Regions from separate parts of the Streptomyces sp. NPDC003720 genome, predicted to be linked through region 1. Evidence: riboswitches for the same ligand, from Rfam matches in the RefSeq annotation. Region 1 holds a riboswitch; each other region holds the start of a gene.
The links. Region 1 has a riboswitch for S-adenosylmethionine ahead of thrC (threonine synthase). Riboswitches for the same ligand answer to the same signal wherever they lie in the genome.

Region 1 (5,600 bases):
GGCCGCCCGGCATGGACAAGGGCGTCGCCCTCCTCGACCACGTCCGCCGCACCGCCGCCGGATCCGTCCTCTACGCGGGCGACGACCTCGGCGACCTGCCCGCCTTCGCGGCCGTCGAGGAGCTCCGCGCCGAGGGCGTCCCCGGCCTGCTGGTCTGCAGCGGCAGCGCCGAGGTCACCGAACTCGCCGAACGGGCGGACCTGGTGGTCGACGGCCCGGAGGGCGTCGTCGCGCTGCTGCGCGCGCTGGCGGAGCGGCTCGGTTGACCCGGCCCGCCGGTCCGCCGGCCCTCAGCCGGTCAGCGCGCCGAGCTGGTCCAGGAACCACTGCGCCGGCGGCAGCGCGGTGGCCGCGGCGGCCAGCCGCTTGGAGCGCTCGGCCCGCTCGCCCTGGGGCAGGCTCAGCGCGGCGTGCAGCGCGTCCGCCGTCCCGACGACGTCGTACGGGTTGACCACGATCGCGTCGTCGCCCAGCTCCTCGTACGCGCCCGCCTCCCGCGACAGCACCAGCGCGCACCCCTCGTCGGAGACGACGGGCACCTCTTTGGCGACCAGGTTCATGCCGTCCCGGATCGGGTTCACCAGGGCCACGTCCGCGAGCCGGTACGCGGCCAGGGAGCGGGCGAAGTCGTCCTTGACGTGCAGCACCACCGGCGTCCAGCCGGGCGTCCCGTAGTCGGAGTTGATCTCGTCCGCGACCCGCCGCACCTCGGCCGTGTAGTCGCGGTAGACCGCGAGGTCCTGGCGCGAGGGGTAGGCGAACGCGATGTGCACGACCCGCTCGCGCCACTCCGGACGGGCGTCCAGCAGCTGCCGGTACGCCAGCAGTCCGCGCACGATGTTCTTGGACAGCTCGGTGCGGTCCACCCGGACGATGGTGCGGCGCCCCTCGCCGATCTCCTCGCGCAGGGCCGCCATCCGCTCGTCCACGTCCGGCCGGTGCGCCCGCTCGCGCAGGAAGTCGGCGTCCGCGCCGAGCCCGTGCACCCCGATCCGGGTCCCGGACGGGATGCCGGGGCCGAGCACCGCGTGGCAGCAGTCCTTGAACGCGTCCGCCCAGCGCTCGGTCAGGAACGCGGCCCGGTCCGCGCCGAGGATGCCGGTCAGCAGCTCGGCGGCGATGTCGTCGGGCAGCAGCCGGAAGTAGTCCGGCGGGGCCCACGGGGTGTGCGAGAAGTGGCCGATGCGCAGGTCCGGACGGAGCTGCCGGAGCATCCGGGGGGCGAGGGCCAGGTGGTAGTCCTGGATGAGCACCGCGGCACCCTCGGCCGCCTCCTGCGCCAGCGCCTCGGCGAACGCCCGGTTGTACGCCTGGTACGAGGCCCACTGGCGGCGGAACTCCGCGTCGAGGACCGGCTCCAGCGGGGTCTGGTACAGCATGTGGTGGACGAACCAGAGCACCGAGTTGGCGATGCCGTTGTAGGCGTCGTGGTGCACGGCCGCGTCGATGTCCAGCATCCGCACGTGCTGCCCGCCGGTGTCCTCGGACGGCAGCAGGCCGCCGCCCGCCCGCCGTGCCGCCTCCCGGTCGCCGTCGCCGAGCGCGGCGCAGACCCACACCGCGTTGGCGTCCGGCCCGATGGCCGAAAGACCCGAGACCAGTCCGCCGCCGCCCCGTCTGGCGCGCAGCGAACCGTCCTCGAGCGCCTCGTACGAAACCGGGCCGCGGTTGGACGCGACCAGTACCTCAGCACCCTGCGTGGAAGCCATGATTCTCAACCTAGCCCGGCCCGGAAACGCTCAAACGTGCGCTCCGCCCCGGAAGGCGGCTGTATACGGCCGTTCTTCCGCGTTCACCGCGCCGCTCAGGCCACCCTGCGGTGCGCGTACTCCGCGATCTCCACCATCGGCGGCCGCTCCTCGGTGTCCACCGGGTAGGTGCGCGGCTCGAACCCGTCCTCGCCGCGCTCGAACTGGGTGAGCGCGGGCCGTACGAGGTGGCCGCGGGCCAGCCGGAGCTGCGCGGTGCGGTAGATCGCCGCGGCCATCCGGCCGAGCGCCTGCCCGTCCTGGTGCCGGTGCCTGCGCACCCCCACGTCCACCTGGGCCAGCGCGTCCAGGCCCACCAGGTGCAGGGCGTCCACCAGCATGCCGAGCTCCACGCCGTAGCCCACCGGGAACGGGAGCTGCTCCAGCAGCGAGCGGCGGGCCGCGTACTCCCCGCCCAGCGGCTGCACGAAGCCGGCGAGCTGCGGCCAGTGCATGTTCAGCAGGGGGCGGGCCATCAGCTCGGTGACCCGGCCGCCCTGTCCGGCGGCGCCGCCCAGCGGACGGTCGTACATCGCCTTGACCAGGTCGACGTCCGGGTCGGTGAGCAGCGGGCCGACGATGCCGAGGACGAAGTCGGAGGAGAACTCCCGCAGGTCGGCGTCGACGAAGCAGACGATGTCCCCGCTCGTCGCCAGCAGCGAGCGCCACAGCACCTCACCCTTGCCGGGGAGGGCCGGTATGCGCGGCAGGACGCTGTCGCGGTGCACCACCCGGGCGCCGGCCGCGGCGGCGACCTCGGCGGTGCGGTCGGTGGACCCGGAGTCGACCACGACTATCTCGTCGACCAGCGGAGCCTGCCGCACGAGGTCGCGGCGGATGACGGCGACGATGTCGCCGACCGTCTCCTCCTCGTTCAGCGCGGGCAGGACGACGGAGACGGACTGGCCGGAGCGCTGTTTGGCGGCCAGGACTCCGTGCAGCGGGCGGTCGGCCACGGACCAGGAGCGGGTGGCCAGCCAGCGCTCGACTTCTTCCAGCACGGTCTGCGGCTCCTCACTGTCGTGATCACGCCTGTTGAGGGGGGTGATGCATCTCGCGGTTCGGACGACTATCTCAACTGTCCCGGCCGTCGGTTACAGTCTTGAACAACGCCGATGACCATCGCATGTCGGGGTCGCCCGGCGTTCACAACCGAATACCGCTCATCCAGAGGGGCAGAGGGACACGGCCCGATGAAGCCCCGGCAACCCCCCTGAGCCGCACTCGTTTCGCGCGAGGCTCCCGGCCAGGGAAGGTGCCAAATCCGTCTCGCGGCGAGATGCGTCGTGAGGAAGATGAGGAGAAAGGGCCTCGCCTCCATGGCTGTGCAGACAGTTGCAAGCACCAGCAATCCCGCCGTCGATCTCGGCCCCGCCGCTGCCCTGAGCTGTCGCGAATGCGGCCACCGGGTACCCCTCGGACCGGTCTTCGCGTGCGAGGAGTGTTTCGGCCCGCTGGAGATCGCCTACGACTTCTCGGCCTACGACACCGAGGAACTGCGCCGGCGCATCGAGGCGGGCCCCGCGAACATCTGGCGCTACGCGCCCCTGCTGCCCGTCCCCGCCGACGTGGCCGACAAGCCGAACATCAACCCCGGCTGGACCAAGCTCGTCAAGGCCGACAACCTGGCCGCCGAGCTGGGCGTCACCGGCGGGCTGTACGTGAAGGACGACTCCGGCAACCCGACGCACTCCTTCAAGGACCGCGTCGTCGCCCAGGCCCTGGAGGCCGCGCGCGCCTTCGGCTTCACCACCCTGTCGTGCTCCTCCACCGGGAACCTCGCCGGCGCCGTCGGCGCCGCCGCCGCCCGGGCCGGCTTCCGCTCCTGCGTGTTCATCCCGCACGACCTGGAGCAGGGCAAGGTCGTCATGGCCGCGGTCTACGGCGGCGAACTCGTCGGCATCGAGGGCAACTACGACGACGTGAACCGGTTCTGCTCCGAGCTGATCGGCGACCCGGCCGGCGAGGGCTGGGGCTTCGTCAACGTCAACCTGCGGCCGTACTACGCCGAGGGCTCCAAGACGCTGGCGTACGAGATCTGCGAGCAGCTCGGCTGGCGGCTGCCGGACCAGATCGTGGTCCCGATCGCCTCCGGCTCCCAGCTCACGAAGATCGACAAGGGCCTGCAGGAGCTGATCAAGCTGGGTCTGGTCGAGGACCGGCCGTACAAGATCTTCGGCGCCCAGGCCGAGGGCTGCTCGCCGGTGTCGACCGCGTACAAGGCGGGCCACGACGTCGTACGGCCGCAGAAGCCGAACACCATCGCCAAGTCCCTCGCCATCGGCAACCCGGCCGACGGGCCGTACGTCCTGGACATCGCCCGCCGCACCGGCGGCGCGGTCGAGGACGTGACGGACGAGGAGGTCGTGGACGCGATCAAGCTGCTGGCCCGGACCGAGGGCATCTTCGCGGAGACGGCGGGCGGCGTGACCGTCGGCGTCACCCGCAAGCTGCTCAAGGAGGGCGTGCTGGACCCGGCGAAGACCACGGTCGTCCTCAACACCGGCGACGGCCTCAAGACCCTCGACGCGGTGGCCGGTACCGGCCTCACCGCCACCATCCGCCCGAACCTGGACTCCTTCCGAGAGGCTGGCCTCGCATGAGCGTGACCGTTCGCATCCCCACCATCCTGCGCACCTACACCGGCGGGCAGGCCGAGGTCCCCGCCGAGGGCGCGAACCTCGCCGAGGTCATCGAGAACCTGGAGAAGAACCACACCGGGATCGCCGCGCGGGTGCTGGACGACCAGGGCAAGCTGCGCCGTTTCGTCAACGTGTACGTCAACGACGACGACGTCCGCTTCGAGCAGGGGCTGGAGACCGCGACCCCGGACGGCGCCGGCGTCTCCATCATTCCGGCCGTCGCCGGCGGCTGACAGAATGACCGATCATTACCTTCGGTAACGCCGGTTACCCATTGTTCATTGAATGGCCTCCTCCGCGAGAGAAGCGGAGGGGGCCATTCTGAGTGATTGAGCGCGGTAGAGTTGGGGAACCCGCTCCCGGACCGTGGGTCAGGAGCCTTGGATTCACCGCGGTGCACCCGACAAGAAACAGCCAAAGTGCGGGTGCTTTCTGCGGCTTTTGCGCATTTTATGGGGCCCGACTTGCCCTGAATTCGGGCGAATTCACGCTACATTCCGGACCGTTCGCGTCCATATTTCTCGTCCGATTGACCTGTTGCAGACGGCAGTTGGGCAGATACATTCAGCGGCGGTCGACGCGTTCCGGCGCACGCCCCCGGCCAATGGGGGGTGAGGTCTGACCCGGGTCCGCGAAGTGCGGATCTGTGCAAGGGCCAGTAATAGGGGAGTTAGGCATGGCTCAGGGCACCGTCAAGTGGTTCAACGCGGAGAAGGGGTACGGCTTCATCGCGGTCGACGGTGGTGCGGACGTATTCGTCCACTACAGCGCCATTCAGATGGACGGCTACCGCACCCTGGAAGAGGGCCAGCGGGTGGAGTTCGAGATCTCGCAGGGCCAGAAGGGCCCGCAGGCCGACATGGTTCGCCTCAGCGCCTGAACGTTTCTTGCACGAAGGGCCCGCACCTCGCACAGGGTGCGGGCCCTTCGCCGTGCCCGGCTCCCGCGCGGGGGCGCGGGCCCGTGCGTTCGCGGGCGGCTGACTGGGCGCCCCGTACCCCGGGAGGCGCTTGCACTCGGCCATGCCGAGTGCTAATCATTGCGTTAGCACTCTGAAGGTGAGAGTGACAACGAGGACCGGGTCGGTGAGGCCCGCAGGCCAAGTGGGGCAAGGAACCGCGAGGCCGGCGAGCCGTCCGTCGCGGGCGCGGGCGCGGTCCGAAGGAATCACCCCCAGTCCTGGAGGGACCACTTCACATGGCCAAGATCA
Region 2 (5,600 bases), on a different contig from region 1:
CGCGGCAGGTAGGGGCCCGGTCGGGTGCGGGCGACCAGATCGAGGATATCGGGTACGTCGGCGGGGCCGAGCAGTACTGCGTCAGGGTCGGGCTCCGCCCGTAGCCCAGTGTCCACGAGCTGCACGCCAGGGCCTGTCTGAACGAGCTCCCAGCCGGTCGGCGGTTCGCTCACGCCGCGGACCGCGGCGCTGCCGCCGGGGCCGACGAGCGTGGCGAGGTCGGCCCAGGCGCGCGGGTCGTCCTCGTCGGTGACGGCGTGGAAGGGGGCCACGTCCAGCGGATAGCGGGCGGCTCGGCCGACGCGTTCGGCGAAGTGGGCGTGCGGGCCGGTGAGGGCGGCCCAGGCGGGGTTGTCGAGGACATGGGATGAGGTGGCTTCGAGACTGATGACGGACATCGCGTGACGTCTCCGGTGCTGGGGGCGGGGCGGGGATCCCGCCGCGAGATGACGGCAGGATCCCCGGCCGAGGGTGGGTCAGGAGTTGTCCAGCGGAAGTCCGGGCGGGTTGACTTCGGACTTGGCGACGGCCTCGTTGGAGAGGTTGTAGGCCTTGAGCCACTCGGTGTACTGGCCGTTCTTTATCAAGTAGTTGATGGCGTCGGCGAGCGGCTTGGCCAGGCCGCTGTCCTTCTTCGCGGTGGCCGCGATCAGGCCCTGCAGGCTCGCGCCGGCGCCGGAGTAGGTGCCCGCGGTGCGGGTGGCGTTCGGCGTGCCCGCGACCTGACGGTTGTGGTAGGCGAAACCGGGGTTGGGGCCGAAGGAGGCGTCGACCTTTCCGCTGTTCAGCGCCAGATAGGTGCTGGTGCTGTCCTGGAAGTATTTGACGTTGAGCTTCTTGCCCTCCTTGGCGAGCTTCGCCTTCCACTCCAGGAGGATTCTCTCCTGGTTGGTGCCGGAGGCGACTGCGATCGTCTTGCCGGCGAGGTGCTCGTAGTCGCCGTCGAAGTTCCAGGTGTTCTTCTTTGCGACGAGGAAGGCGAGGTTGTCCTGCCGGTAGGCGGCGAACTCGTACTTTCTCTTGCGCTCCTCGGTGTCGGTGACGTTGGAGAAGGCCACGTCGACCTTGCCGCTGTCGATGCCGACGAAGAGGTTCTCCCATGTGGAGTTCTTCACCTCGGGCTTGAGACCGAGGACCGCCGCGACCAGGCGGCCGAGGTCGGGTTCGGAGCCGGTGAGGGTCTTCTGGTCGTCGCCGACGTAGGCCAGCGGCGGGAAGCCGGCCGGCAGGGCGCCGATGCCGATCTCCAGCTTGCCGCTTTTCTTGATGGCGGCGGGCAGTTCGGTGCTGATGGACTTGACCTCGGAGACCTTGATGGTGGTCTGCTTGGCTGCGCCGTTGGAAACCTGGCCGACCACGACCTCGCCGGACTTGGCGTCGCTGGTGGTGGAGGTGGCCGCGTCGCTGTTGCCACCGCAGGCGGCGAGCCCGGTGGCCAGGGAGGCGACAGCGGTCGCCGCAGTGATGGCGCGTGTCAGGCTGCGTCGGGGGAAGTGGGTAGACATGGCCGTTCCTTGTCGTTCAGGGGCGGTGATGAGGTGGTGGTGCGGGCGGGGTGAGGGTTGGGGCGGGCGGTCAGAGGACCTTGCTGAGAAAGTCCCTGGTCCGCTCGAGCCGGGGATTGTCGAGGACGTCGGAGGGCGGGCCCTGCTCGATGATCCTGCCGCTGTCGATGAAGACGACCTGGTCCGCGATCTCGCGGGCGAAGCCGATCTCGTGGGTGACGATGACGAGGGTGGTGCCACTGGTCGCCAGGTCCCGGATGACGCCGAGGACTTCGCCGACGAGCTCGGGGTCCAGGGCAGAGGTGGGCTCGTCGAAGAGGATGACGCCGGGGCGCAGGGCGAGGGCGCGGGCGATGGCCACGCGCTGCTGCTGGCCGCCGGAGAGCTGGCGTGGATAGGCGCCGGTCTTGTCGGCGAGGCCGACCCGGCTCAGGAGCTCACGGGCGAGTTCCCGGGCCTCGGGCTTGCCGAGCCGGCCGGTGGCGACGGGGGCGGCAGCCACGTTGTCCAGGACCGTCAGGTGCGGGAAGAGGTTGAAGTTCTGGAAGACGAACCCGATCCTCCCGCGCTGGGTGAGGATGGCCCGCTCGCTCAGCTCCTTCAGCCGGTCGCCCTGCCGCTTCACGCCGATCAGCTCGCCGTTGATGCTGACGTAGCCGATCTCGGGCTTCTCCAAGTGGTTGATGACCCGCAGCAGGGTGGACTTGCCGGAGCCGGAGGGGCCGAGGATCACGGTGACCTCGCCGGGGCGGACGGTCAGATCGATCCCGTTCAGCACCCGATGGGCGCCGTACCACTTGTGCACATCGTGCACCTCGACGGTGGCGGCCTCGACCTCCGCCAGGGCTTCGAGCGTCTCGGCGGTCATACGGTGGCCTCCCGGCGGATGCGGGCCCGCAGGTCGGTGAGACCGGTGCGGAGCTTCTGCAGCGGCGTCGGCGGCTGGACGCGGGTGGCACCGCGGGCGAAGTACCGCTCGACGTAGAACTGGACGACGGAGACGACGCTGGTCAGGATCAGGTACCAGACGGTCACTACCAGCAGCAGCGGCACGATGTCGCCGGGGTAGGTGGAGCCCATGGTCTGCGCGGAGCCGAACAGGTCGAGCAGGGAGACGTAGAAGACCAGCGAGGTCCCCTTGATGAGGCCGATGAGCTGGTTGACGTAGTTCGGGGTGATCGAGCGCAGGGCCTGCGGGAAGACGATTCTCCGGAACTGGTAGGCCTTGGGCAGGCCGAGCGCCGCGGCCGCCTCGTGATGGCCCTGATCGACGGAAAGGATGCCGCCGCGCACCACCTCGGCCGCGTAGGCGGCCTCGTTGAGGCTGAGGCCGATGACGGCGACGACCATGTCGGTGGCGAGTTTCGACTCGTCGAAGGTGAAAAGGGCCGGCCCGAAGGGAATGCCGACGCTCAACGTCTTGTACAGGGCACTGAAGTTGTAGAGGAAGATCAGCACCACGATGAGCGGTATGGAGCGGAACGCCCAGACGTAGGTCCAGCTGAGGGCGCGCAGCACCGGGCTCTTCGACAGCCGGGCCAGAGCGAGCAGGATGCCGCCGATCAGTCCCAACACGGCGCTGTAGGCGGTCGCTTCGAGTGTGATCAGGAGTCCGTCGAGGATGTTCGGTCGCAGGAACCAGTAGCCGAAGCGGTTCCACTGGTAGAAGGGGTTGGAGATCAGTCCGTGCAAGACCTGGGCGACGAGGACCAGGGCGACCGCGGTGACGATCCAGCGTCCTGGCCGCCGTAGCGGTAGAACTCGTTGGGCCGTGAGGGCTTTCGACGGTTCGTTGGCGGTATGCGCCTCGGGGAGGGTGATGGTGGCGCCAGGGGGTTCGCTCATGGTGGGCTCCGGCTGGGTGGTAACGCCCCGGGAGCGCGGCGGCATGCGGGGACGCACACGACGGCGAGGTACCGGGGGGCGGAGGGACGACGGCACACCGCGCGGGCGGTGTCGGTCAGGGGGTGCGGGGGCTGCGGGGAGGTGTCAGCCCCGGCAGCGGGCACAGCCCGGTGCGGTACACAATGCGCTGTTCACGCGGAGCAGATCGACGGTGCGATCGGCCACCAGCAGATTGCGGTACGCCCGTACGCAGCCCTGTGGGCGGCGGATCGCCGTCCTGGGAGCTGCGTGCATGGCGTCACCGTCACTCTTCCGGCCCTTCGGGCCTCGCGCTTACCGAAACGTTTTCGGTCCGGTCGTCACCTGGGGCACCCCACCGCGGCGCGAGGGTTGCCGGTCAGCTAGCCAGGGCTTGTTGCTGACGCTCATGACCGTTCTGGGCCGTAGTTAAGACAACTGCCCGAACGAATGTCAACGCTGGTCCACCAGATGGACCGGCTAACGGGCTGCGTGTGCCGCCCAGTCAAGGATCGGGACGGCTGCGCCGGCGGCCTCCAGGCCATGACAGCGGGCGTGGTGCCGGCGTGCGATGCCGTCGAGGTTCAGGTGGGTACCGAAGGCCGGGTGGGCGGTCAGGCGGCGGGCGTAAGCCCACAGCGCCGGTTGGCCGGCGATGCGCTGCACCGCGGCGGCGTCCAAATGGTTGCGGTGCACGGTGTCGAGTTGGACCAGAGCGACCCACAACTCCACGTCCGCGACGGTGACTTCGTCGCGAATCACGTAGGTACGCCCGGCAAGCCAGCGCTCCAGCACGCCCAGCGTCTCCAACAGCGTCCCGAGCGCCGCGTCGCGCTCCGCCCGCTCCGCGCCGGCCGAACCGGCGCGCTGGGCGGCCTCCTCGATGCCCTGCGCGCACATCCGCTCGACGGCCTCGATCTCGGACTCCGCGCCGCAGGGGTAGGGCGAGGGGCGCTCGCTGCCGAATCTCCGGGCGAGGTCGCGCATGATGTCCGGCGCGTGGGTGCTGACGATCCGTCCGGACCAGTCGTCGCTGAGCACAGGAGCGACGGCCGGACCGGTGTACCGGTGTGCGCTCGCGTCGTAGAGCGGCCGCAGAGCCGAGTGACCGCCCTCGGGGCAGTCGGGCACGGCGGGCAGGAAAGTCGTGGGGCATACGGTGTCCAGGCTGAGCAGGCTGTGGACGACGGCGAGGCGGAGCCCATCGGGACACGCGGTCGACAGATGGAGCCGGTAGCGGCCGGGAACGGCGTAGTGGCCGCTGCGTGCGTCCCGGCCGATCCGGCCCCGGAAGGCGGGCGCGGATCGGCCGGACGGGTGGGCGGCCAGCGGTGTGACGGTCATGACTCTCCCCGAGAGCGGGCGCGGGACGTACGCGCGGCGGAAGCGACGTCGGACGAGGGAGCAGGGCTCACCTGCGCACACCGGACAGGGCGAACGATGAGGGGACGCCGTCGGCGCGGGATGGGCGCGGCTCAGGCCCGGGACCTGATCGCGCTGCAGACGCGCTGCAGGTCGATGTGGCGGCGGCAGGTCAGGTGAAGAGACGGACGGCTCACTCGGACGGTGACCGGTTTCAGACGTCTCATATTTCCCTACCGATTTACTGGGATTCCTGCAGTGAGTGTCGATCCGACCGACGTCGACGTCAAGAGGTCCGTCCCGGGTCGCGGACTTCCCGATGGACGGTGTCCCTCGGTGGCACAGTCACCACACGTTTCCCACTGCAACCGTCGGGACGCGGTGACGGTCTCCTGCAAGGGACCCAGAAGGGCTCGCAGGCTCTCTCGATCGGAGCCGGTTCTGACTGACATGACTGTTGGAGTAGCGCTCAACGCGTCCGACGCGCCGAACCAGGTCGACGCGACCGTCCAACTGGCCCGAGAGGCCGCGGAACTCGGCCTCGCGTTGGCCTGGTTCGGGCAGGCCTTCGGCCCGGACTCGCCCCAGCTTGCGGCGATCGTCGGTCGCGAAGTGCCCGCACTGCAGGTCGGCACCTCCGCGATCCCCGTTTTCGGCCGCCACCCGCTGCTGATCTCCAGCCAGGCCCAGGCCGCCCAGGCCGCGACCCACGGCCGCTACCACCTCGGTCTGGCCCTGGGCACGAAGCTACTGACGGAGGCCGGCTTCGGTCTGCCCTTCTAGCGCCCCATCGCCCGTCTGCGTGAATTCCGCAGACGGGATCCTTCCCGTACCTGGCGGGACCGCGCGCGCCCCCGACGACCGTGGGCG
Region 3 (5,600 bases), on a different contig from region 1:
CGGCCTCGCCGACAAGTTCGCCCACTATGTACGGCACGGCGCGGTCGACGGATTCAACGTCACGCCGTACCTCATCCCCGACGGCCTCGACGACATCGTCGACCTGCTCGTCCCGGAACTGCAGGAACGCGGGATCTACCGCACCGAATACACCGGCAACACCCTGCGCGAGAACCTCGGCCTGCGCGCACCCCTCACCCACCGGTCCGCACCGCGCCAGCGGCAGGCGGGCTGAGCCCCCGGCCCGGCGCGACGAGAAGACGTTCGAGGCCGAGGTGCGCCGTCACGACGCGGGCGCCACCGAGGTCGTGTTCTCGGTCACCGAGATCGCGGGAGCAGCCGACCGCCGACGCACCTGGCGACTCCTCGGCGAACTGGCCGGCTGAGTACACCCGTCGGCCCCACAACCCCTTGCATTCCCTGCCCGAAGGCACCCCCGGCACAAAGGAGATTCCCCATATGACCACCGAGGCCACCACCACGGACCTCCACGCCTTCACCGAGACCTGGCTGGAGTGGTACCGCAGCCAGGAGGCCCGGCTCGCCGCCCCGCACGGCTTCCTGGCGGTCACCGGCCTGCACTGGCTCGACGACCGGCCCCAGCGCTTCCCGGACGCGCCCGGCTCGTGGCACACCGGCCCCGAAGGCGTCGTCGTGGACCTCGACGAGGGCGAGGAGCTGGTCGTCGACGGGACGCCGGTGCGCGGCCAGCACCGCTTCGGCGTGCTTCCCGAGCGCGGCGGCGTCGACGCCGTCTGGGGAGACGCCGTCATCGAGGTCGCCAAGCGCGGCGGCAACGACATCGTGCGCCCCCGGCACCCGGACGCGCCGCTGCGCACGGCTTTCACCGGCACGCCCGCCTACGCCCCCGATCCGCGCTGGGCCGTGCCTGGCCGCTACATTCCCTTCGACACACCGCGGCCGACCACCGTGGGCGCCGCGGTCGAGGGCCTTGAGCATGTGTACGACGCTCCGGGCAGGGTCGAGTTCGAGCTCGACGGGCGCCCGCTGTCGCTGACCGCATTTCCCGGCCCTGGTGCGGGACGGCTGCTGGTGCTGTTCACCGACGCGACCTCCGGGGTCACCACCTACGCCGCCAACCGGTCCCTGGCGCTCGATCCGCCCGCCGCCGACGGCACGGTCGTCCTGGACTTCAACCGCGCCGCGAACCTGCCGTGCGCCTACACGGACCTGGCCACCTGCCCGCTGCCCCCGGCCGAGAACCGGCTGCCCGTGGCGATCGAGGCCGGCCAGAAGATCCCCCGCGAGCGCGGAGGCTCCTGAGCCGGACGCACTCACGCCCCGACTCCCCTGACGGAGCGTCCTTTTGCGCCATTGACGCACGCCAAGACCGCTCCGTAGGATCATGAACGGCATTGAGTGTCAGCGTGAAGCCCTGGCTCGCTGACCGGCAACCCTCCCGCGCGGTGGGGTGCTCCAGGTGAAAGCCCGGCGGGATCACCGACGATCCCGCAAGCGCGTGGCCCCGTGACCGGGGCCGGATAGGCGGAGGACCGATATGCGGCACGGTGGTGACCTCAGCGCCCGTTTCGCCGGCGCCACCGTGTTCTCCCGGCTCTCGCGTCGGCGCCACATCGACCTCAAGCGCTCGACCAGCTGTCTCTGTCAGGCCTGACGGGTCTTCCCGCCCCAGGCCGCGGTACGAGACCTGTCGTCGCCGCACCCGCCTGCGCCTGATCTCCGCCTGTCTTTGATCCTCCCTTTTCCCTCTGATCCCCGCCTGCACAGCGCCCCCTCGGCACCGGCGTCGCGCCGGCCGGGGCCGCATGCCCACGCACGGCCATGCCTCGTACGGCGTCCGTGCCTGGTGACACGAGTTGGAGAAGCCCTCCGTGACTGCACTTTCCCATGTCAGATCCTCCCGGTGGGCGGCACTGACCGCCCTTGTGACCACCAGTGTTCTGCTGAGCGCCTGCGGCTCCGGCGGCGGCGATTCCGGCAGCGGCGCCGGGCAGCCCAAGTCCGGCGGCACCCTGACCTTCGCGGTGGGTTCGGACGCCGGCTGCGTGGATCCGCAGCAGGTCGCCAGCAACGAGACCATCTACTCGGTGCGCCAGGTCGTGGACTCCCTGACGGACCAGGACCCCAAGACCGGCAAGATCGTGCCGTGGCTGGCGAAGAGCTGGGATGTCAGCTCCGACGCCACGACGTTCACGTTCCATCTGAGGTCGGGCGTCACCTTCAGCGACGGCTCGAAGCTGACCGCGCAGGTGGTCAAGGACAACTTCGACGCGGTGCCGAAGCTCGGCGCCCTGGGGACGCTCGCCGAGGGCTATCTGAGCGGCGTCAAGAGCACCACCGTGGTCGACCCGCTCACCGTGAAGGTGACCTTCAGCCAGCCCAACGCCCAGTTTCTTCAGGCCACTTCGACACACTCGCTGGGGATCGAGTCCTCGGCGAGCGTGAAGAAGACCCCGCAGCGGAAGTGCAGCGAGGGGGTGATCGGGTCCGGGCCCTTCGTGCTGAAGCAGTACGTGCAGAACCAGTCCCTCACCCTCGCCAAGCGCACCGGATACGCCTGGGGTTCCTCGCTGTGGTCCAAGAAGGGCGAGGCGTACCTGGACAAGCTGGTGTTCAAGGTGGTGCCGGAGGCGGGTGTGCGGGCCGGCAGCCTGCAGTCCGGCCAGGTCGACGCCGTCTCCAGCGTCGGCAAGGCCAACGAGGCGGCCCTCAAGGGCGGCCAGGTCACCCTCCAGCGACGGGCCAACCCCGGCGTCGTGTTCGGTCTCGGCCTCAACAACTCACGGCCGCTGCTCAAGGACGCCAAGGTGCGCCAGGCGATCCTGTACGCCGTTGACCGGCAGCAGATCGCCGACACCGTGTTTCCGACCGGCACCCGGCCGGCCACCAGCGTCCTCGCGCACACCACGCCCGACTACACCGACCTCGCCTCCGGCCTGACCTTCGACGCCGCCGCGGCCAAGTCCTCGCTGGACGGGGCCGGCTGGAAGACCGGCAGCGACGGCATCCGCGCCAAGGACGGCAAGAAGCTCAGCCTGACCATCAAGTGGTTCCCCAACGCGGCCACCAACCAGCCCGCGCTGGAGCTGATCCAGCAGCAGCTCAAGGCCGTCGGCGTCGAAGTGGTTCTCAAGCAGCTCCAGATCACGCAGTTCGCCCCGACCCTCCAGTCGGGTGACTACGACGCGGTGTGGGGCAACGTGACCCGTGCCGACCCCGACATCCTGCGCAGCTCCTTCTCCACCAAGCTGGCCAACTTCTACCGCCTGCCCGTCAGTTCCCTCGACACCGCCCTGTCCGACCAGGCCGCAACCGTCGATGGGGCCAAGCGCAGGCAACTGGTCACCCAGGCACAGCAGTTGATCGTGCAGAACGCCCACTACGTGCCGGTGGTTGAGCTCCAGACCCAGTTGGGCGTGGCGAAGAAGGTGCACGACCTGAACTTCGACGCCTCCAGCCGGGTCCAACTGCACGACACCTGGATCGGCTAGCGCATGCGCCGCTATGTGATCAAGCGGCTGGCCCAGGCGGTCGTGGTGCTGTGGGCGGCCTACACGGTCTCGTTCCTGGTGCTGGACTATCTGCCGGGCGACCCGGTCACGGCGATGGCCAGCGCTGGTATGGACTCGGGGCAGGTCGACCCGAAGCAGCTCGCCGCCCTGCGGCACGAGTACGGCTTCGACAAGCCGGTGCTGGTGCAGTACGCCGAGTACCTCGGCCGGGCGGTGCGCGGGGACTTCGGCGACTCGGTGTCCACCGGTCGGCCGGTGACCTCAACGCTGGCCGATGCGCTGCCGCAGACGCTGCAGCTGACCGGCGCGGCCCTTTTGCTCGCGGTGCTCCTCGGCGGCGGTCTGGCGGTGCTGGCGACCTACACCGCCCAGCGCTGGCTGCGGCAGCTGCTGCTGTCGCTGCCGCCGCTGGGGGTGTCCGTCCCGACGTTCTGGGTGGGGCTCCTGCTGGTCGAGTTGTTCTCGTTCCGGCTGCGCTGGTTCCCGGCGTTCGGCAACGACGGATTCAAGGGGCTGGTATTGCCGGCGCTTACGCTGGCGGTGCCGACGGGCGCGCAGGTCGCGCAGGTCCTCGCCAAAAGCCTGCTCACCTCGCTCGACCAGGCGTATGTGGAGACCGCGCGGGCCAAGGGCGCCGGGCGGTGGCGGGTTCATCTGCGGCATGCGCTGCGCAACGCGTCCCTGCCGGCCCTGACGGTCGTCGGCTTGCTGGTGGGGCAGCTGATCGCCGGTTCGGTCGTCGTCGAGACGGTGTTCTCCCGCGACGGCCTCGGCCGGGTCACCGCGGCGGCGGTCACGGCCCAGGACATCCCGCTGGTCCAGGGGGTGGTGGTCTTCGGTGCGCTGATCTTCGTGACGACGAACCTGGTCATCGACCTGGTCTATCCACTCCTGGACCCGCGGATCGTGGTGGCCTCGGGCGGAAGGGCGGTACTCACATGAGCCAGAGCCTTGTCGACGACCCCGCCGAAACAGCACTGGGACCGGCCCGCCCGGTCGAGGCGGGGCCGAAGCCTGGTCCCGGGGGCCGCGTGGACGTACGACGGTTGCTGCGCTTCGTGGTACGCCGCCCGGGGCTGCTCCTGTCCGTGACCCTCCTCGTGCTGGTGGTGCTGGCCTCGTTCTGGCCGGATCTGTTCACCTCCCAGGACCCGCTGAAGGGCGTGCCGTCGCAGAACTTCCGTGCTCCGAGTGGCAGTCACTGGTTCGGCACCGACGAGCTGGGCCGCGACGTGTTCTCGCGGGTCGTCCACGGCGCCCAGCTGTCACTGAAGGCAACGCTGATCGCCGTGCTGGTCGCGTTCGTGGTCGGCGGGCTACTCGGGGTGGTCGCCGGGTTCGTGGGCCGCTGGGTGGACGACCTGCTCATGCGCTTCGTCGACGTACTCCTGTCCATCCCCGCCCTGTTCATGTCCCTGGCCCTGGTCACCGCTCTCGGCTACGGCACGGTGAAGGTGGCAGTCGCGGTCGGCATCGCCAGCGTCGCCGCGTTCGCGCGGGTGGCGCGCTCAGAGGTGCTGCGGGTGCGGCAGGCCGTCTTCGTCGAGGCCTCACGCGCCAGCGGAGCACGCTGGTACTCGGTACTGGGCCGCCATGTGCTGCCCAACGCGGCAGGCCCGGTGATCGTCCTGGCCACCCTCGACTTCGGCTCCTCCATCCTGGCCGTGTCGGCCCTGAGCTTCCTCGGCTACGGCGCTCCCCCGCCGGCTCCGGAATGGGGAACCTTGATCTCCGACGGCCGCAACTACCTCGCCAACGCCTGGTGGCTGACCGCACTGCCCGGGCTGGTGATCGCCGCGACCGTACTGGCCACCAACCGCATCGCCCGGGCGCTGGACGGCGAATGGTCCCGGCAGCGATGACCGACGAGCGTGAGAAAGGTGAGGACGTGACCACACCACTGCTGGAGATACGCGACCTGTCGGTGTCGTACCGCACCCGGGGCGGCACAGTCCAGGCCGTCCGCGGCGTCGACCTCGACGTGTGGCCGGGACAGGTGACCGCGGTGGTCGGCGAGTCCGGCTCCGGCAAAAGCACGACCGCGCACGCGATCACCCGGCTCCTGTCGGCGAACGGCAGCATCGACGCGGGCACCGTCCGCTTCGG
Region 4 (5,600 bases), on a different contig from region 1:
CGAGACGATCTGCACGACCCGCCGGCGCACGCCGTCGGGCAGCGGACGGTCAAGCACCTCAGCGGTGCCGTCGCCCGGCCCCCCGCCTGCGGTCTCCACCATCCGTCACACCCCAATACCTCTACGGGGCCCGCTCCGCTCAGGAGCCGGCGCCCGGCCTGTCCACGAGTTCCACCTGGTCCACCGCGTTGCACCAGCGGCAGCGGACCGACTCGATGGTCTCACTGACCACCTCGCGCTCCTCCACCGTCGGCTCGCCCGCGAGGTCGAGGTGAACGTACTCGACGACCTTCGACGAGCGGGTCACGTCGAAGCGGGTGAGGTTGCCGCAGAGGGCGCAGCGCCACCGTGTCGTGGCGGTCGGCAGGGGAACCGTCATCGTGACTGTTCGCTTCCTTCTCGGGACGTCCGCGCCGCTCCCCGACGCGTGTGGCTCGTAACCCTACGGCCTGCCGGTCGATCGCCGCCCGTCCGTCCACGGCGGCGAGGCGATCTGTCGACCTGTGTCCCGTTACGTCATGCTCTGTAGTCATGATCCGCACCTGGGGCACGGCGGCCCGGGATGCGTTCCGGGCGGTCCGGGGCGTCTCCGCGCCGATGACGTACGTCCTCCTCGTCCTGTGCGCCGTGATCTTCGTGCTGGGCCCGGCTTCCGGCCTCACCCCGGCGTACGGCTCGGGCGGCGCGCTGTTCGCGGCGCAGCGGGCGTACTTCCGGCACTGGGGCGTGGTCCCGGCCGAGCTGTTCGAGCCCTCGCTCCGGGCGGCCCTGACCCCGGTCACCGCGCTGTTCGTGCACGGCAGCTGGGTGCATCTGCTCGGGAACATGCTCTTCCTCTTCGTCTTCGGGCTGATGACCGAGGAACGGATGGGCCGGGTCGAGTTCACCCTCTTCTACGTGGGCTGCGGTTACCTGGCCCTGCTGGGCTACGCGGCCGCCAACTCCGCCTCCGGACAGTCGCTGGTGGGCGCCTCGGGGGCGATCTCGGCGGTTCTCGGAGCGTTCCTCTACCTGTTCCCACGTGCCCGTGTGACCAGTCTCCTCCCCTTCCTGTTCTTCCTCCCCCTGCGCTTCCCGGCCTGGGTCGTGCTGCCCTTCTGGGCGGCCCTGCAGTGGCTCGCGGCGGGCCGTGCCGGCCAGGGTCCCGGGGTGGCCTACCTGGCCCACCTGATCGGCTTCGGCCTCGGCTTCGGCTACGCGTGGGTGCGCTACGGGCCGACTACTAGAGTGAGGACCGCACCGGCCCCGGCCCCCGAGGGAGAGAACCAACCGTGATCACCGCGATTGTCCTGATCAAGACCAGCGTGGACCGGATCCCCGAGATCGCGGAGCAGATCGCTTCGCTGGACTCGGTGAGCGAGGTTTTCTCCGTCACGGGCACCTACGACCTGATCGCCATGGTGCGGGTGCGGCGGCACGACGACCTGGCCGACGTCATCCCCGGGCGGATCAGCAAGATCCCCGGCGTGGAGGGCACCGACACGCACGTCGCGTTCCGCACCTACTCCCAGCACGACCTGGAGGCGGCGTTCGCGATCGGCCTCGACTCGTGAACGCCGCCTGACGTCGCGCCTGCGGCTCAGACCTGATCGCGCACCGGCACGCAGCGGCCGTCCTCGGTGCGGTAGCGCCAGCGCGCGCCGTCGCGGACCAGCTCCCGCACCGCGTCGACGAAGCGCTCGACGTGCTCGTCGGGCGTGCCCGCCCCGAAGCTGACCCGGACCGCGTTCAGGGACCTCTCGCCGGGCGCGGCCTCGGGCGCCCCGCACTCTCCCGGCGCCCCGGGGTCGCCGCCCAGCAGGGTGCGCACCAGCGGGTGGGCGCAGAACAGGCCGTCGCGGACGCCGATGCCGTACTCGGCGGAGAGCGCGGCGGCGAAGTGGGAGCTGTTCCAGCCCTCGACCACGAAGGAGATCACGCCGACCCGCGGGGCGTCGTCGCCGAACAGCGACAGCACCCTGACCTCCGGGACCTCGGCGAGACCCGCCCGGACCCGGGCGATCAGGTGCTGCTCGCGGGCCACCAGGGCCTCCCAGCCGGCCTCGGTGAGGGCCTTGCAGGCGGAGGCGATGGAGTAGGCGCCGATGACGTTCGGGGAGCCGGCCTCGTGGCGGGCGGCGCTCTCGTGCCACTCCGCGTCCACTCCCCCGTCCTCGCGCCGCGTGACCCTGCGGCTGGCGCCGCCGCCCGCGAGGTACGGCTCGGCCGCGGCCAGCCAGTCGGCGCGGCCGGCCAGCACGCCGGAGCCGAAGGGCGCGTACAGCTTGTGCCCGGAGAAGGCCACCCAGTCGACGTCCAGGTCCCGGACGGACACCGGGTGGTGCGGGGCGAGCTGGGCGGCGTCCAGGACGATCCGGGCCCCGTGCGCGTGGGCCGCGGCGGCCAGCTCGCGCACCGGCCACAGCTCGCCGGTGACGTTGGAGGCGCCGGTGACGCACACCAGGGCCGGGCCGTACGGGTCGCGGTCGGCGAGGGCCCGCTCCAGCGTCTCCACGGCCTGCCGCGGGGTGCGCGGCGCGTCGAGGACGGTCACCCGCGCGTCCCGCCACGGCAGCAGGGCGGCGTGGTGCTCGGTCTCGAAGACGAAGACCTCGCAGCCGGCCGGGAGCGCCCGGGCGAGGAGGTTCAGGGAGTCCGTGGTCGAGCGGGTGAAGACCACCTGGTCCTGGGCGCGGCAGTCGAGGAATCCGGCGACCGTCCGGCGGGCGTTCTCGAACAGGTCGGTGGAGAGCTGGGAGAGGTAGCCGGCGCCGCGGTGGACGCTGCCGTAGTACGGCGCGTAGGCGGCGACGTCGTCCCAGACGCGCTGCAGGGCGGGGGCGCTGGCGGCGTAGTCGAGCGCGGCGTAGGCGACCTCGCCGCCCGTGACGAGCGGGACGGAGACGTCGCGGCCCAGAACGGGCAGCTCGCCACAAATGGTCTGGACGGCGGCAGCGGTGGAGACGGACATGGTGAACTCCCGTGAGGCAGGCTGGAATCACCGTGCGAGCGGTACGGCTCGAGCACGGCGGAAGGTGAAAAGGGGTACGCGGAGGCGGGGCTCTACGCCCTATCGCATTCGCTTGCTCACAGAAGGCTCCCTCGACGACCAGGACCCCTGGTCCCGCGCTCCTTCAGGAGCCGCGCGAGGGGTCCGCGCTTGCCGTGGACCTCGCTGCCCACGACCTGGTCCTCACCCGGGGCACCCCGCCACGGACGGAGGGTTGCCGGACAGCCGGCCGGGGCCGAATGGCTGTCACTCATGACCTGGTTCAGTATCCTGCCACACGATCTTCTATGCGCAAGGCGCGGTCCGGCATCCGGACCGCGCCTCGCGTCGCACCGGGGCGGGTCAGGCGTTGCTGGCCGCCACCCAGCGCTCCAGCGTCCGCTTCGCCGCACCGCTGTCGATGGACTCCGCCGCCCTCGCCATGCCGGCCCGGAGCTGCTCGGTGAGCGGCTCGCCGGACGGCCGCAGGGCGACCAGCGCCGCCGCCGAGTTCAGCAGCACCGCGTCCCGGACGGGGCCGTGCTCGCCGTCCAGCACGCGCCGGGCCACCTCCGCGTTGTACGAGGCGTCGGCGCCGCGCAGCGCCTCCACGGGGACCAGCTCGATGCCGGCGTCCCGGGGGTCGAAGCGCTCCTCGGCGACCTCGCCGTCCCGGACCACCCACACCCGGGACGTCGAGGTGGTGGTCAGCTCGTCCAGCCCGTCGTCGCCCCGGAAGACAAGGGCGGAGTTGCCGCGCTCGGCCAGCACCCCGGCCACGATCGGCGCCATGCGCGGATCGGCCACGCCGACCGCCTGGGCGCGCACCTTGGCCGGGTTGGTCAGCGGGCCGAGCACGTTGAAGGTGGTGCGGATGCCCAACTGGCCGCGCGCCGCCGCCACATGGCGCAGCGACGGGTGGAACTTCACCGCGAAGCAGATGGTGATGCCGGCCTCTTCGGCGACCTCGGCGACCCGCCGCGGGGTCAGGGACAGGTTGATGCCGAGCTTCTCCAGCACGTCGGAGGAGCCGGAGGCGGAGGACGCGGCGCGGTTGCCGTGCTTGACGACCTTCGTGCCGGTGCCGGCGACGACGATCGACGACATGGTGGAGATGTTCACCGTCTTCGCGCCGTCGCCGCCGGTGCCGACGATGTCGACGGCCGGCCCGGGCACCTCGATCACATTGGCGTGCTCGTACATGGTCCGCACGAGTCCGGTGATCTCCTGCACCGTCTCGCCCTTGGCGCGCAGCGCCACCATGAACCCGGCGATCTGGGCGTCGGTCGCCTCCCCGCGCATGATGAGGTCCATGGCCCAGGCGGTGTCGTCGGCGGACAGGTCCCGGCCGTCCAGCAGGCCGTTCAGCAGGGCGGGCCAGGAACGGCCCGCCGCGGTGTCGCCTCCAGCGGGGGTCACAGCGCTCATAGCCGCTCCTGGGTGTCGTCGCACAACGGTGTGCTCCCACCCTATCCAGCCCCGGACACGGCGAAGGGCCCCGTCCGCAAGCCGGACGGGGCCCTTCGACTGTGGCGTGGCGACGCTCGGGGATCAGTGGTGGCCGTGGCCGCTGGTGATCTCCCGGTACTCCTCGACGGTTGCCTTCGGGATCTGGTTGTCCTCGCCGTAGTAGGCGTTGCTGAGCTTGGCGCGCAGCTTCTCGGACCCCTTCACCTTGCGCTCGACACCGTTCTCGTCCACCGTCGGGCCGATCTCGGCCGGCTCGTACTGGTGGTGGGCGGTGAGGGTGTGGAGCTGCTCCTGGCTGAGCGGCTCGTGGATCTCGATGAACTCACCGTGCGGCAGGCGCTTGATGATGCCCGTCTCACGGCCGTGCAGCACCTTCTCGCGGTCCCGGCGCTGCAGGCCGAGGCAGATCCGCTTGGTGACGATGAAGGCGATGACCGGTCCGGCGAAGAAGGAGATCCGGACGAACCACGTGACCGCGTTCAGCGACAGGCTGAAGTGGGTCGCGAAGAGGTCGTTGCCACCGCCGACCAGGCCGACCATGTAGACCGTGATCCAGGCGACGCCGAACGCGGTGCGCGTCGGGGCGTTGCGCGGGCGGTCCAGGATGTGGTGCTCGTTCTTGTCCCCGGTGACCCAGGACTCGATGAACGGGTAGAGCGCGATCGCGGCGAGCACCAGGCCGAAGAGGACCAGCGGGATGAACACGCCCAGGACGAGCGTGTGACCCCAGAAGTTGATCTCCCAGCCCGGCATGTAGCGGACCAGACCCTCGGCGAAGCCCATGTACCAGTCGGGCTGGGCGCCGGTGGACACCTGGTCGGGCCGGTAGGGGCCCATGGCCCAGATCGGGTTGATCTGGGTGATCGCGGCGATGGCCGCGATCACGCCGAAGACCAGGAAGAAGAAGCCTCCGGCCTTGGCCATGTACACCGGCAGCAGCGGCATGCCGACGACGTTCTTGTTGCTCTTTCCGGGACCCGCGAACTGCGTGTGCTTGTGGTAGAAGACCAGGATCAGGTGGCCCACCATCAGGCCGAGCATGATGCCCGGCAGCAGCAGGATGTGGATCGAGTAGAACCGGGCCACGAAGTCGTGGCCGGGGAACTCGCCGCCGAAGAGGAAGTACGAGATGTACGTGCCGACGATCGGCATGGACAGGATC

Region 2: another riboswitch for S-adenosylmethionine. It lies ahead of ACFYU0_RS05200 (amino acid ABC transporter permease); the one in region 1 lies ahead of thrC (threonine synthase).
Region 3: another riboswitch for S-adenosylmethionine. It lies ahead of ACFYU0_RS07525 (putative leader peptide); the one in region 1 lies ahead of thrC (threonine synthase).
Region 4: another riboswitch for S-adenosylmethionine. It lies ahead of ACFYU0_RS24380 (aminotransferase class V-fold PLP-dependent enzyme); the one in region 1 lies ahead of thrC (threonine synthase).

The regions. Positions count from the first base shown of each region.
Region 1 covers NZ_JBIANZ010000007.1:156,442-162,041, forward strand. The annotation lists gene otsB (trehalose-phosphatase) at 1-266, shown strand, start outside; gene ACFYU0_RS20630 (trehalose-6-phosphate synthase) at 291-1,709, opposite strand; gene ACFYU0_RS20635 (glucosyl-3-phosphoglycerate synthase) at 1,805-2,749, opposite strand; SAM riboswitch class I at 2,909-3,050, shown strand; gene thrC (threonine synthase) at 3,068-4,351, shown strand; gene ACFYU0_RS20645 (MoaD/ThiS family protein) at 4,348-4,623, shown strand; gene ACFYU0_RS20650 (cold-shock protein) at 5,067-5,270, shown strand; gene groL (chaperonin GroEL) at 5,588-5,600, shown strand, end outside.
Region 2 covers NZ_JBIANZ010000001.1:1,063,771-1,069,370, reverse strand. The annotation lists gene ACFYU0_RS05215 (GNAT family N-acetyltransferase) at 1-398, opposite strand, end outside; gene ACFYU0_RS05210 (transporter substrate-binding domain-containing protein) at 477-1,505, opposite strand; gene ACFYU0_RS05205 (amino acid ABC transporter ATP-binding protein) at 1,576-2,373, opposite strand; gene ACFYU0_RS05200 (amino acid ABC transporter permease) at 2,370-3,350, opposite strand; SAM riboswitch class IV at 3,675-3,783, opposite strand; gene ACFYU0_RS05195 (glutathione S-transferase C-terminal domain-containing protein) at 3,849-4,712, opposite strand; partial or broken gene ACFYU0_RS05190 (LLM class flavin-dependent oxidoreductase) at 5,181-5,510, shown strand.
Region 3 covers NZ_JBIANZ010000002.1:437,511-443,110, reverse strand. The annotation lists gene ACFYU0_RS07540 (NtaA/DmoA family FMN-dependent monooxygenase) at 1-235, shown strand, start outside; partial or broken gene ACFYU0_RS07535 (LLM class F420-dependent oxidoreductase) at 252-386, shown strand; gene ACFYU0_RS07530 (DUF1684 domain-containing protein) at 460-1,284, shown strand; SAM riboswitch class IV at 1,373-1,485, shown strand; gene ACFYU0_RS07525 (putative leader peptide) at 1,520-1,636, shown strand; gene ACFYU0_RS07520 (ABC transporter substrate-binding protein) at 1,908-3,473, shown strand; gene ACFYU0_RS07515 (ABC transporter permease) at 3,477-4,436, shown strand; gene ACFYU0_RS07510 (ABC transporter permease) at 4,433-5,356, shown strand; gene ACFYU0_RS07505 (dipeptide ABC transporter ATP-binding protein) at 5,338-5,600, shown strand, end outside.
Region 4 covers NZ_JBIANZ010000009.1:6,352-11,951, reverse strand. The annotation lists gene ACFYU0_RS24400 (NYN domain-containing protein) at 1-102, opposite strand, end outside; gene ACFYU0_RS24395 (hypothetical protein) at 140-379, opposite strand; gene ACFYU0_RS24390 (rhomboid family intramembrane serine protease) at 532-1,275, shown strand; gene ACFYU0_RS24385 (Lrp/AsnC ligand binding domain-containing protein) at 1,272-1,553, shown strand; gene ACFYU0_RS24380 (aminotransferase class V-fold PLP-dependent enzyme) at 1,580-2,950, opposite strand; SAM riboswitch class IV at 3,131-3,247, opposite strand; gene trpD (anthranilate phosphoribosyltransferase) at 3,332-4,396, opposite strand; gene ACFYU0_RS24370 (cytochrome bc complex cytochrome b subunit) at 4,520-5,600, opposite strand, start outside.